One region of the Kineococcus sp. R86509 genome, then DNA from elsewhere that is predicted to be linked to it. Evidence: riboswitches for the same ligand, from Rfam matches in the RefSeq annotation. Region 1 holds a riboswitch; the other holds the start of a gene.
The links. A riboswitch is a leader RNA that binds a small molecule or an ion and turns the genes downstream of it on or off. The one in region 1 is predicted to bind thiamine pyrophosphate.
Positions count from the first base shown of each region.

Region 1 (5,533 bases):
GTCCGCCGTCGAGGACGTCGTCCTCCCGCGGCTTCGCACCCGCCGTGGCGAGCACGGCCCACGTCGTCTTCCCCGCACCGGTGGCGCCCGGGGACGTCACCGCGGTCACGCCCCACCGCAGGGACAACGCGTCGACCAGGGCCAACCCGCGTCCGGAGGTCGCGTCGTCGGCCGCGGCGCGGGGGTGGGGTCGGGAGGAGCCCGCGTCGGTCACGGACACCGCGAGCACCGGCGCGGACGCGGGTCGGGTGTCACCCGTCAGCAACGACAGGAACGGGGTCGAGGCGTCGACCGTGAGGACGATCCCGCCGCCTCCGTGCCGGACGGCGTTGCCGACCATCTCAGCCGTCACGAGTTCGACCGCGTCCTGCGTGGGGATGTCGAGACCACGTCGACCGCAGACGTCCACGACCCAGTGACGGGCCGTCGTCACCGCCCGGGGGTGCTGTTCGAGTGTCAGGAACTCCACGCCTCGCACCTCTTCGTCCTCGCCCACGCAGCGCTTCGGAGCGGGCGGGGGCGTGGATGGGTGGAACGCGGCGGCGAAGAGGCCGAGAGGGTGACGCGAGGGACCCGTCCCCTCGGCTCATCGGCGAGGACGCGCAGCGAGGTGGAGGGACCACTCGAACACGCCGGCGCCGGACGGGAGGCGTAACCTCCCCGACGGACGAGGAAGTCGAGACGCGGAGAGAGAACCCCCCATGGCGTTGCGCGTGCTGTTCATCGGCGGTACCGGGATCATCAGTTCGGCGTGCTCGACGCTCGCCGTCGAACGCGGGATCGACCTCACGATCCTCAACCGGGGCAGCGGCCGGCGGGAGGTTCCTGCCGACGCGAAGGTCCTCACGGCCGACGTCCGCGATCCGGCGGCGGTGCGAGAGGTGCTGGGGGACAGCGAGTTCGACGTCGTCGTCGACTTCGTCGCCTTCACCCCCGACCACGTCCGCGCCGACGTCGAGCAGTTCCGCGGCAAGACCGGGCAGTACGTCTTCATCTCCAGCGCGAGCGCCTACCAGAAACCCGTCGCGCACCTCCCGATCACCGAGTCGACGCCGCTGCACAACCCGTTCTGGCAGTACTCCCGCGACAAGATCGCCTGCGAGGAACTGCTGACCCGGGCCTACCGCGAGGAAGGTTTCCCCGCGTTCGTCGTGCGCCCCAGCCACACCTACGACCGGGCGTCGATCCCGCTCGACGACGGCTGGACGGCCATCGACCGGATGCGTCGCGGGAAGCCCGTCGTCGTGCACGGGGACGGCACGTCGACGTGGGTGCTGACCCACCACACCGACCTCGCGAAAGGTCTCGTCCCGCTCCTCGGGGAACCCGCCGTCGTCGGCGACGCGGTGCACATCACCGGTGACGAGGTCCTCACCTGGGACGGGATCGCGCGCCGGCTGGCGACCGCGGCGGGTGTGGCCGAACCCCGTCTCGTGCACGTCCCCAGCGAAGTCATCGCGCGGGAGACGCCGGGAGGTGCCGCGGGACTGCTGGGGGACAAGGCGCACTCGGTGGTCTTCGACAACACCAAGCTCAAGCGGCTCGTCCCGGGTTTCGCGGCGACGACGTCGTTCGCGGAGGGAGCCCGCGAGATCATCGCCCACCACGACGCGAACCCGGCCCTGCGGGTCGTCGACGACACCATCGAGACCCGGCAGGACCGGCTGGTGGAACTGTTCGGCTGAGGATCAGTCCTTGAAGGCGTCCTTGACGTGCTCGCCGCGCTGCTTCAGGTCGGCGGCGGCCTGGTCCTTCTGACCCTCGTGGCGCAGGGCGTCGTCGTCCTTCGCCCCGCCGACCGCTTCCTTCGCCTTGCCGGCGACGTCCTGGGCGGCGTTCTTGATCTTGTCCGCAGCGCTCACGGTTCCTCCTCCAGAACACCGGGGAGGTGGCGGACGGACGTCCGCGCGAGCCCGTTCCCGGTGCGATCACATCGCAGCACGCGCGCGACGCGACCGCACCCGGAAGGGGTCAGGAGTTGGCTTTCACCGCTCCGTCGTCGCCCGGCCCGAGCCCGGGCGGCAGTTCGCCGAAGCTGTTGCGGTACCAGACCGCGGCCTGGCGTTCGACGATCAGCCGGGTCAGGCCGATGATCGCGCCGGAGGCGAGCGCCCAGACGACGGCTTCCTTCCACGCGACGTCCGGGTCCTCCGGGTTGTCCGGCGGCGGGGACTTGGTCACCGAGACCCACACCTTCTTGGTGACGCGGCTCGCGACAGCCGTCGCGATGATGCCGGCACCGGGGCCGACCAGCTTCCAGACGATCGAACTCATGGCCCGAACCCTGCCCTACAGCAGGTCCAGGAGCCACCCCAGGACCGGCGTGAGGGCGGCGGCGCTCGCCCCGAGGACCGCGATCACGACGATCAGGGTCATCAGCCGGACCGCCCGGGAGGGGCCGCCGTCGGGTCCACGCATCATCCGGAGCACCCGGCCATGGTCGCAGTTCCCCACCGGTGGTCCGGCGGGCGATCCCCGCCCCGATCACGAGTCGGGAGGGAGGACGGGGGTAGTAGGGTCGCGGGACAACGACAGGGGAGCGCCGGGTGGCGCTGAGAGTGCGGGTTCCCGCAGACCCTCGAACCTGATCCGGGTCACACCGGCGTAGGGAGTCGGGACGTCCTCGACCCGCGGCCACGGTGGCGGCGGGTCCCCCTCCTGGACCACAGGAGGACCACCATGAGCACCACCCTCACCCGCTCGCGCGGGACCGCGCACTGGCGCACCGTCGACCTCGTCACCGCCGCCGTCCTCGGCGTCGCGTTCGGCGTCGTCTTCTGGGGCTGGGACGTGCTGTACCTCGCCGTCGAACCGCTGTTCGCGGCGCTGCCGCCGCTCAAGGGCCTCGTCGCCGGGGTCTGGCTGCTGCCGGCCGTCGTCGCCGCCCTCGTGATCCGCCGCCCGGGCGCCGCGCTGCTCGCCGAGATGGTCGCCGCGACCGTCGAGGCGCTGCTCGGCAACTACTGGGGCATCACGACCCTGGTCTCGGGCGCGATCCAGGGCGTCGGGGTCGAGATCGCCGTCGCGCTGTTCGCCTGGCGCCGCTTCGGACCGCCCGTCGCCGTCCTCGGCGGGATCCTCGCCGGGGTCCTGGAAGGGCTCTTCGAGCAGTTCTACCGCTACGACGGGACCTGGGACCTCGGCTGGCGCCTCTTCTACGTGGGCACCTTCGCCGTCTCCGGCGCCGTCGTCGCCGGCCTGGGCGGCTGGCTGCTGGTGCGGGGACTGGCCCGTTCCGGCGCGCTCGGTGCCTTCGCCGCCGGCCGCGAGCACCACGGCCGCGCCCGCGACCGTGGCTGACCTGACCCTGCGCGGCCTGACGGTCACCCCCGCGGGGTCCCGTCGACCCGTGGTGGCCGACGTGGACCTCGACCTCCGGCACGGGGAACGGGTCCTGCTCGTGGGGCCCAGCGGGGCGGGCAAGTCGACCGTCCTGCGGGCGCTCGCGGGACTCCTCGAGGACGACGTCGACGCGAGCGGCGAGGTCCTGCTCGACGGTCGGGCTCCGCGCGCCGGGGAGGTCGGGCTCCTGGTCCAGGACCCCCTCGACGCCGTCGTCGCCGAGCTCGCCGGCCGGGACACCGCGTTCGGGCCCGAGAACGCCGGCCTGGACCGGTCGCTGATCTGGCAGCGGGTGGCCCGCGCCCACGCGGCCGCCCGCTACACCGCCGGTCGCGACCGCGAGGTCGTCACGCTGTCCGGGGGGGAACGCCAGCGGCTCGCCCTCGCCGGGACGCTGGCCGCCGACCCCGGCGTGCTGCTGCTGGACGAACCCACCTCGATGCTCGACGCCCCCACCGCCCGGGCCGTGCGCGCCGCGGTGCTCGAGGCCGCCCGCGACCGCGGGCTCGTCGTCGTCGACCACGACCTCGCCGGGTGGGCCCCGCACGTCGACCGCGTCGTCGTCCTCGGCCGCGACGGCCGGGTCCGTGCCGACGGCCCCCCGGACCGGGTCCTCGCCGACCCGGCCCTGCTGGCCGACGGGCTCTGGCTGCCCGGGGCTCCCGCCCCGCAGCCGCTCGACCTCCCGGCGGGGCTGCTCCGCCCGGACCTGCACGTCGTGGGAGACGTGCTGCGCGGCAACGGGCTGGGACTGGTCCGCCGCCGCCGTGGACTGCGCCCGACCCCACCCGTCACCGTGCTGCACGACGTGGACGTCACCCTCCGCGCCGGCGTCACGACCCCCCTGACCGGCGACAGCGGGTCGGGGAAGTCCAGCCTGCTGGCCGTCCTCGGCGGGCTCGAGCGCCCCACCGGCGACCTCGTCGCCGCGACCGGGTTCGCCCCCCCGGGACGTCCCGCACCGCACACCTGGCGCTCGCGCGACCTGGCCGCCCGGACCGGGTGGGTCCCGCAGTCCCCGGAGCACTCCTTCCTCGCCACCGACGTCCGGGGCGAGGTCCGGGCGACCCCCCGGGTCCTCGGTCGGGACACCGCCCGGGCCGACGCCCTGCTCGACGTCCTCGGCCTGCGGGAGCGCGCCGACGTCAACCCCTTCCGGCTCTCCGGCGGCGAACAACGACGACTGGCGCTCGCGGCCGCCCTGGCCGCCGGCCCGGCGCTGCTGCTCGCCGACGAACCGAGCGTCGGGCAGGACCGGGGTACCTGGGCCGTCGTCGCGGGACTGCTCGCGGGTGCGGCCCGGGACGGGGCCGCCGTCGCCGTCAGCACGCACGACGCCGGTCTGGTCCACGCCGTCGCCACGGGCGCCGGGGTCCACCTCGTCGCCGGTCGCAGCTCGCGTGGGGCGGCGGCGGCGTGACGGACGGTGAAGTCCTCCACAGCGATGTCCACAGGACTGTGCACACACCTGTGGACAAGGTTGTGGGACTGCACCCCACACCTGTGGACGACGGGGTTCCACCGACGGCCGCGCAACGGCGCAGCACCGGTCCCGGGCCTCTCGTCCGGCACTGCGGACCCCTGCCGCTGCTGGCCGTCGGGGTGCTCTGCGCCGTCGGCGCCTTCGCCGTCCAGGAGTGGTGGCAGGCGGCCGGAGCCCTTGCCGTGCAACTGCTCTGCCTCCCGCTCGTCGTCGGTGACCGGCGCGCGTTCCTGGTGCGGTCGTTGCCGCTGCTGGTCGCCGCGGTCTCCGTCGGGTGGTCCACGGTCGTCGCCGGCAGCAGTCCCGAACCCCTGTGGACGGCGTTGACGGCGTCCCTGCGCCTGCTCGTGCTCGTCCTCCCCGGTGCGCTCCTGCTCGGCTGGATCGACCCGGCCGAGGCCGGCGACCACCTCGCCCAGCGGCTCCGGCTGCCCGGACGCGTCGTCGTGGCCGTCGTGACCGCCCTCGGTCAGCTCGACACCCTCGCCGCGTCCTGGGCGCAGATCGCCGCCGCCCGCCGGGTCCGCGGGCTCGGCCCCGGACGGGGCCCGCTGTCGCGCCTGCGGTGGTCGGCCTCGACGGCGTTCGGGTTGCTCGTCGACGCGGTGCGGCGGGCGGGACGGACGTCCGTCGCGATGGACGCCCGGGGGTTCGCCGGCGACACGGCGCTGCGCCGCAGCTGGGCGCTGCCCGCTCCCTGGCGACGCG
Region 1 covers NZ_JAXHCE010000001.1:3,206,833-3,212,365, forward strand. Annotated here, with positions in the region: gene SJY07_RS15645 (ATP-binding protein) at 1-469, opposite strand, end outside; gene SJY07_RS15650 (NAD-dependent epimerase/dehydratase family protein) at 702-1,685, shown strand; gene SJY07_RS15655 (CsbD family protein) at 1,689-1,862, opposite strand; gene SJY07_RS15660 (DUF4235 domain-containing protein) at 1,972-2,274, opposite strand; gene SJY07_RS15665 (hypothetical protein) at 2,290-2,430, opposite strand; TPP riboswitch at 2,524-2,628, shown strand; gene SJY07_RS15670 (ECF transporter S component) at 2,680-3,300, shown strand; gene SJY07_RS15675 (ATP-binding cassette domain-containing protein) at 3,293-4,762, shown strand; gene SJY07_RS15680 (energy-coupling factor transporter transmembrane component T family protein) at 4,846-5,533, shown strand, end outside.

Region 2 (5,533 bases), 500 kb from region 1:
GACACCTGGCAGTACCTCTACAAGGGGGCCTACTGGCGGCGGGGACCGGTCGGCATGACCGCGATCGCCGCCGTCGACGTCGCGCTGTGGGACATCAAGGGCAAGGTCGCCGGGTTGCCCGTCTACGAACTCCTGGGCGGTGCCTCCCGTTCGGGGGTCATGGTCTACGGGCACGCCGACGGCCACGACGTCCCCGAGCTCCTCGACCGCTTCGCCGAGTACCTCGAGCAGGGCTACAAGGCCGTCCGCATCCAGGCCGCGGTACCGGGGGTCGCCAAGACCTACGGCGTCTCCGTCCACGACGGACGCATCTACGAACCCGCGAACTCCGACCGCCCCGAGGAGGGGTCCTGGGAGAGTTCGGCCTACCTCGACTTCGCCCCGACCGTCTTCGAGGCCGTCCGGGAACGCTTCGGGTTCGGGGTGCACCTGCTGCACGACGTCCACCACCGGTTGACGCCCATCGAGGCCGCTCGCCTCGGCCGCGCGCTGGAACCGTACCGGCCGTTCTGGATCGAGGACGCGACCCCGGCCGAGGACCAGTCGGCGTTCCGCACCATCCGCGCCCACACCACCACCCCGCTCGCGGTGGGGGAGGTCCTGAACTCCATCTGGGACGTCCAGACCCTCATCACCGAACGCCTCATCGACTACGTCCGGATGTCGGTGTCGCACAGCGGGGGGATCTCGCACCTGCGCAAGGTGTACGCCCTCGCGGAGTTGTTCGGCGTCCGCTCCGGGGCGCACGGCGCGGGTGACCTCTCGCCCATCGCGCACGCCGCGGCGTTGCACCTGGACCTGGCCATCCCGAACTTCGGCATCCAGGAGTACATGGGGCACCGGGATCCCGCGGGGGAGGTGTTCCGCTCCACGTACTCCTTCGCCGACGGGTACATGCACCCCGGGGACGTCCCCGGGATCGGCGTCGAGTTCGACGAGGCGGCGGCCGCGCGGTTCCCCTACGAACCCCGCTACCTGCCGGTGAACCGTCGACTCGACGGGAGCATGCACGACTGGTGAGCGACTCCGACGATCACCGAGCCGCACGGCTCGGTGACCGTGCTCAGCGGTCGTCGGAGAAGAACTCCGGGTGCTCGGCCCGGACGACGGCGATGTCGTCGAACACCTTGCGCAGGTGGCTCCGCAGGGCGGTCGCGGCGGTGTCCGCGTCGTGCGCGGCCACCGCGTCCACGACGGCCTCGTGCTGGTCGATCAGCACGCCGAGCTGGTCGGGCAGCGGGAGGGACAACCGGCGGGCCCGGTCCAGGTGGGCCTTGGCCCGGCTCACCGAACGCCAGGCCGCGGCGTGCCCCGAGACGGTCAGCAGGCGGAGGTGGAAATCCTCGTCCAGGGCGAAGAACCGGTCGTGCTCGCCCCGGTCCGCCGCACGGCGCTGGTCCTCCAGTGAGCGGCGCAGGTCCTCGACGTCGTCCTCGCCCACCTGCGGGACGGCCTGTTCCAGCGAGGCCAGTTCGAGGGCCTCGCGGACGAACTGCGCCGTGGCGATGTCGCTCTCGCGCAGGGGGGAGACGAACGTCCCGACCTGGGGGACGACGTTCACCAGACCGTCTTCCACGAGGAGGATGAGGCTCTCGCGCACCGGGGTCCGGCTGACCCCCAGCGCGGCCGCGAGTTCGTTCTCGGACAACGGGGTGCCCGGCGGGTACTCCAGTCCGACGATGCGGCGGCGCAGCTCGTCCAGGACCAGCGCGCGAGCTCCCCGCGGACTCCCCGCGCGCTGCGCGGGTCGGGACGTCCGTGCGGGGGGCGGGCTCACGGGACCAGTCTCGCAGGGAGGCCCGACGTGCTCGCCCGGCAGTGCCTCCCACGGGGTGGTCGTGGCAGGATCGGCGGGTGACGTACACCGCAGACGCTGGACGCTACGAGTCCATGCCCTTCCGCCGCTGCGGCCGCAGCGGGATCGAACTGCCGGCCCTCTCGCTGGGGTTCTGGCACAACTTCGGCGACGACAAGCCGTTCCAGACCCAGCGCGACATCGCCCGCCGCGCCTTCGACCTGGGGATCACCCACTTCGACCTCGCCAACAACTACGGCCCGCCCTACGGCTCGGCGGAGACGAACTTCGGCCGGCTCTTCGCGGAGGACTTCAAGCCCTACCGCGACGAGCTGATGATCTCCTCCAAGGCCGGTTGGGACATGTGGCCCGGTCCCTACGGCGACCACGGTTCCCGCAAGTACCTCACGGCGTCGCTGGACCGGTCGCTGCAGCGCATGGGCCTCGACTACGTCGACGTCTTCTACCACCACCGACCGGACCCGGACACCCCGCTCGAGGAGACGATGGGGGCGCTCGACGCCGTCGTCCGCTCGGGCAAGGCGCTCTACGTCGGGATCTCCTCCTACGGCCCCGAGCGCACGTTGCAGGCCTCGCGGATCCTGCGCGACCTCGGCACCCCGCTGCTGATCCACCAGCCCTCGTACTCGATGTTCAACCGCTGGATCGAGTCGGGGTTGCTCGACGTGCTCGAGGCGGAGGGGGTCGGCTGCATCCCGTTCACCGCGCTGGCGCAGGGGTTGCTGACCAACCGCTACCTCAACGGCATCCCCGAGGACTCCCGTGCGGCGCAGGGGAAGTCCCTCGACCCCTCGATCCTGGGCGGCGACACCCTGGCCCGCATCCGCGGCCTGCAGGAGATCGCCGACGGTCGTGGTCAGACCCTCGCGCAGCTCGCGCTGGCGTGGGTGCTGCGCGACCGTCGCGTCACGACGACGCTCATCGGGGCGAGTTCCGTCCAGCAGGTCGAGGACAACGTCGCCGCCGTGTCGAACCTCGAGTTCAGCGACGAGGAACTGAAGGCCATCGACGAGTTCGCCGTCGACTCCGGCGTCGACCTGTGGGCCCAGGCACGCGCGGGCGGGGAGAACTGACCCAGCGCCGACCCAGCGTTTGACCATGGCCTGACGGTGCTACTGTCGGCCGCGACACGGGGTGCTCCGCGCAGATCACGGAGCTGAGAACACACCCGTCGAACCTGACGCAGGTAATGCTGACGAAGGGATGTCGCGGCCATGACCGCCGTTGCACCAGAACACGTCCGTCCCGAGCAGGTCGTGGCGGCGCGCGCCGCGCTGAGCGAGCGTGCCCCGCTCGTGCAGTGCCTCACGAACTCCGTCGTGCAGACGATCACCGCGAACGTCCTGTTGGCGGCCGGTGCCTCCCCGGCCATGGTGGACAACGTCCACGAGTCGGCGACGTTCGCGCAGCTCGCCTCCGCCGTGCTCGTCAACGTCGGCACCCTCGACGACGAGAAGGCCCGGGCGATGTCGCTGGCGGCGGAGTCCGCCCACCGGAACGGAACCCCCTGGGTCCTCGACCCCGTCGCCGTGGGTGGGCTGGAGTTCCGCACCCGCGTCGCCCGCGAGCTGCTCCAGCACGCCCCGACCGTGGTGCGGGGCAACGCCTCCGAGATCCTCGGGTTGGCCGGCGCGGGAGCCGGCGGTCGCGGGGTCGACTCCACCGACGGCGTCGAGGAGGCCCTGGTGGCCGCCCGCGAGATCGCCGACCGCACCGGGGGAGCCGTGGCGGTCTCCGGGGTCGTCGACGTCGTCGTCCAGGGTGGACGCACGGTCCGGGTGAGTGGTGGCCACCCGCTGCTGACCCGCACGACCGGGGCGGGGTGTTCCCTCGGGGCCCTCGTCGCCGCCTACGCCGCCGTCGCCGAGGACCCCCTGGTCGCGGCCGTCGCCGCCCACGTCCACGTCGCCGTCGCCGCGGAACGCGCGGCTGCGCAGGGGGTCGGGCCGGGGACCTTCGCGATCCGCTGGCTGGACGAACTCGACGCCGTCGACGCCGATGCGGTCCGCGACGACCTCGCGCGCTCCGGGCGGATCGCGTGAGGCGGGGTTTCGACCCCACGCTCTACCTCGTCACCGACACCGCCCAGTGCCGACCCCGCGGAGTTCCCGCGGTGGTCCGTGCGGCCGTCGCCGGCGGGGTGACCGCCGTGCAGGTGCGGGCCAAGGACGGTGGCGACCGCGAACGCCTCGCGCTCGTGCTGGCCGTGCAGGAGGCGTTGCGGGGAAGCGGTGTCCCGTTGTTCGTCAACGACGCCGTCGACATCGCCCTCATCGCCGGCGTCGACGGGGTCCACCTCGGGCAGTCCGACCTGCCGGTCGAGGAGGTCCGGCGGATCGCCCCCGGGATGCTGCTCGGGGTGTCGGTCTCGACGACCGAGGAGGTCGCCGCGATCGACCCGGGCGTCGTGGACTACCTCGGGGTCGGACCGGTCTGGGCGACCCCGACGAAACCCGACGCCGCCGCGCCGCTCGGCCCCGCAGGTCTCGCGACCGTGGTGGGGGCTTCTCCCGTGCCCTGCGTCGCGATCGGCGGGATCCACCCCGAGAACCTGGAGCAGCTGCACGGCACGGGGATCGCGGGTTTCTGCGTCGTGTCCGAGATCTGCGCCGCCGAGGACCCCGAGGTCGCCGCCCGGTCGTTGCGGACCCGGTGGGGATCGTGAGCGCACCCGTTCCCCCTCCCGTCCGCGTAGCTCTCACCATCGCGGGCAGCGACTCCGGCGGGGGAGCGGGGATCCAGGCGGACCTCAAGACGTTCGCCGCGCACGGGGTCTACGGGGCGAGCGTCGTCACCGCGCTGACGGCGCAGAACACCCACGGGGTGCGGGGCATCCTCGCGGTCCCCGCGGAGTTCGTCCGTCTGCAGCTGGACACCGTCCTGGACGACATCACCGTCCACGCCACCAAGATCGGCATGCTCGCCGGGGCCGACGTCGTCCTCGCCGTCGCCGAGGTGCTCCGCTCCCGCGCGCTCGGACCGGTCGTCCTCGACCCCGTCATGGTCGCGACCAGCGGCGACGCGCTGCTCGACCCCGACGCCGTCGCCGCGGTGCGCGACGTGCTGCTGCCGCTGTCCGACCTCGTCACCCCCAACGTCCCCGAGGCGGCGGCCCTGCTGGGCGTGGACGCCGCGACCTCCGTGGCGCAGTGCCGGGACCAGGCGCAGGAACTGGCGCGGCGCAGCGGCACCGCCGTCCTGCTCAAGGGTGGGCACCTCAGCGGGCAGGCCAGCGTCGACGTGCTCGCGAGTCCCGGGAGCCCCGAGACCACCGTGCTCGTCCGGCGCGACCGGGTCGACACCACCGCCACCCACGGCACCGGCTGCACGCTGTCCTCGGCGCTGGCCGCCCAGGTCGCCCTGCACCCCGGAACCGGCTGGGACGTCCTCGTGGAACCCGCCCGCGACTACCTGCAGGCCGCCCTCCTCGCCGGAGCCCGCCTCGACGTCGGGTCCGGGCACGGACCGCTGGACCACGCCCACGCCCTCAGGGAGCACCGCTCGTGAGCTTCACCGACGACACCTGGACCCGCACCGCCGGCCTGCGCACGGCGGTCGAGAACTCCGCGTTCCTCGCCGAACTCGGCGCCGGGTCGCTGGACCCCGCGACGTTCCGGCACTACCTGGAACAGGACACGATCTACCTCGCCGGCTACGCCCGGGCGCTGTCCCTGCTCGCGGCCCGCGCGCCGGGACCCGAGAGCGCGGGGTTCTGGG
Region 2 covers NZ_JAXHCE010000001.1:3,706,243-3,711,775, forward strand. Annotated here, with positions in the region: gene manD (D-mannonate dehydratase ManD) at 1-1,020, shown strand, start outside; gene SJY07_RS18120 (GntR family transcriptional regulator) at 1,064-1,777, opposite strand; gene mgrA (L-glyceraldehyde 3-phosphate reductase) at 1,855-2,889, shown strand; TPP riboswitch at 2,937-3,037, shown strand; gene thiM (hydroxyethylthiazole kinase) at 3,031-3,858, shown strand; gene thiE (thiamine phosphate synthase) at 3,855-4,481, shown strand; gene thiD (bifunctional hydroxymethylpyrimidine kinase/phosphomethylpyrimidine kinase) at 4,478-5,323, shown strand; gene SJY07_RS18145 (TenA family protein) at 5,320-5,533, shown strand, end outside.
Region 2: another riboswitch for thiamine pyrophosphate. It lies ahead of thiM (hydroxyethylthiazole kinase); the one in region 1 lies ahead of SJY07_RS15670 (ECF transporter S component).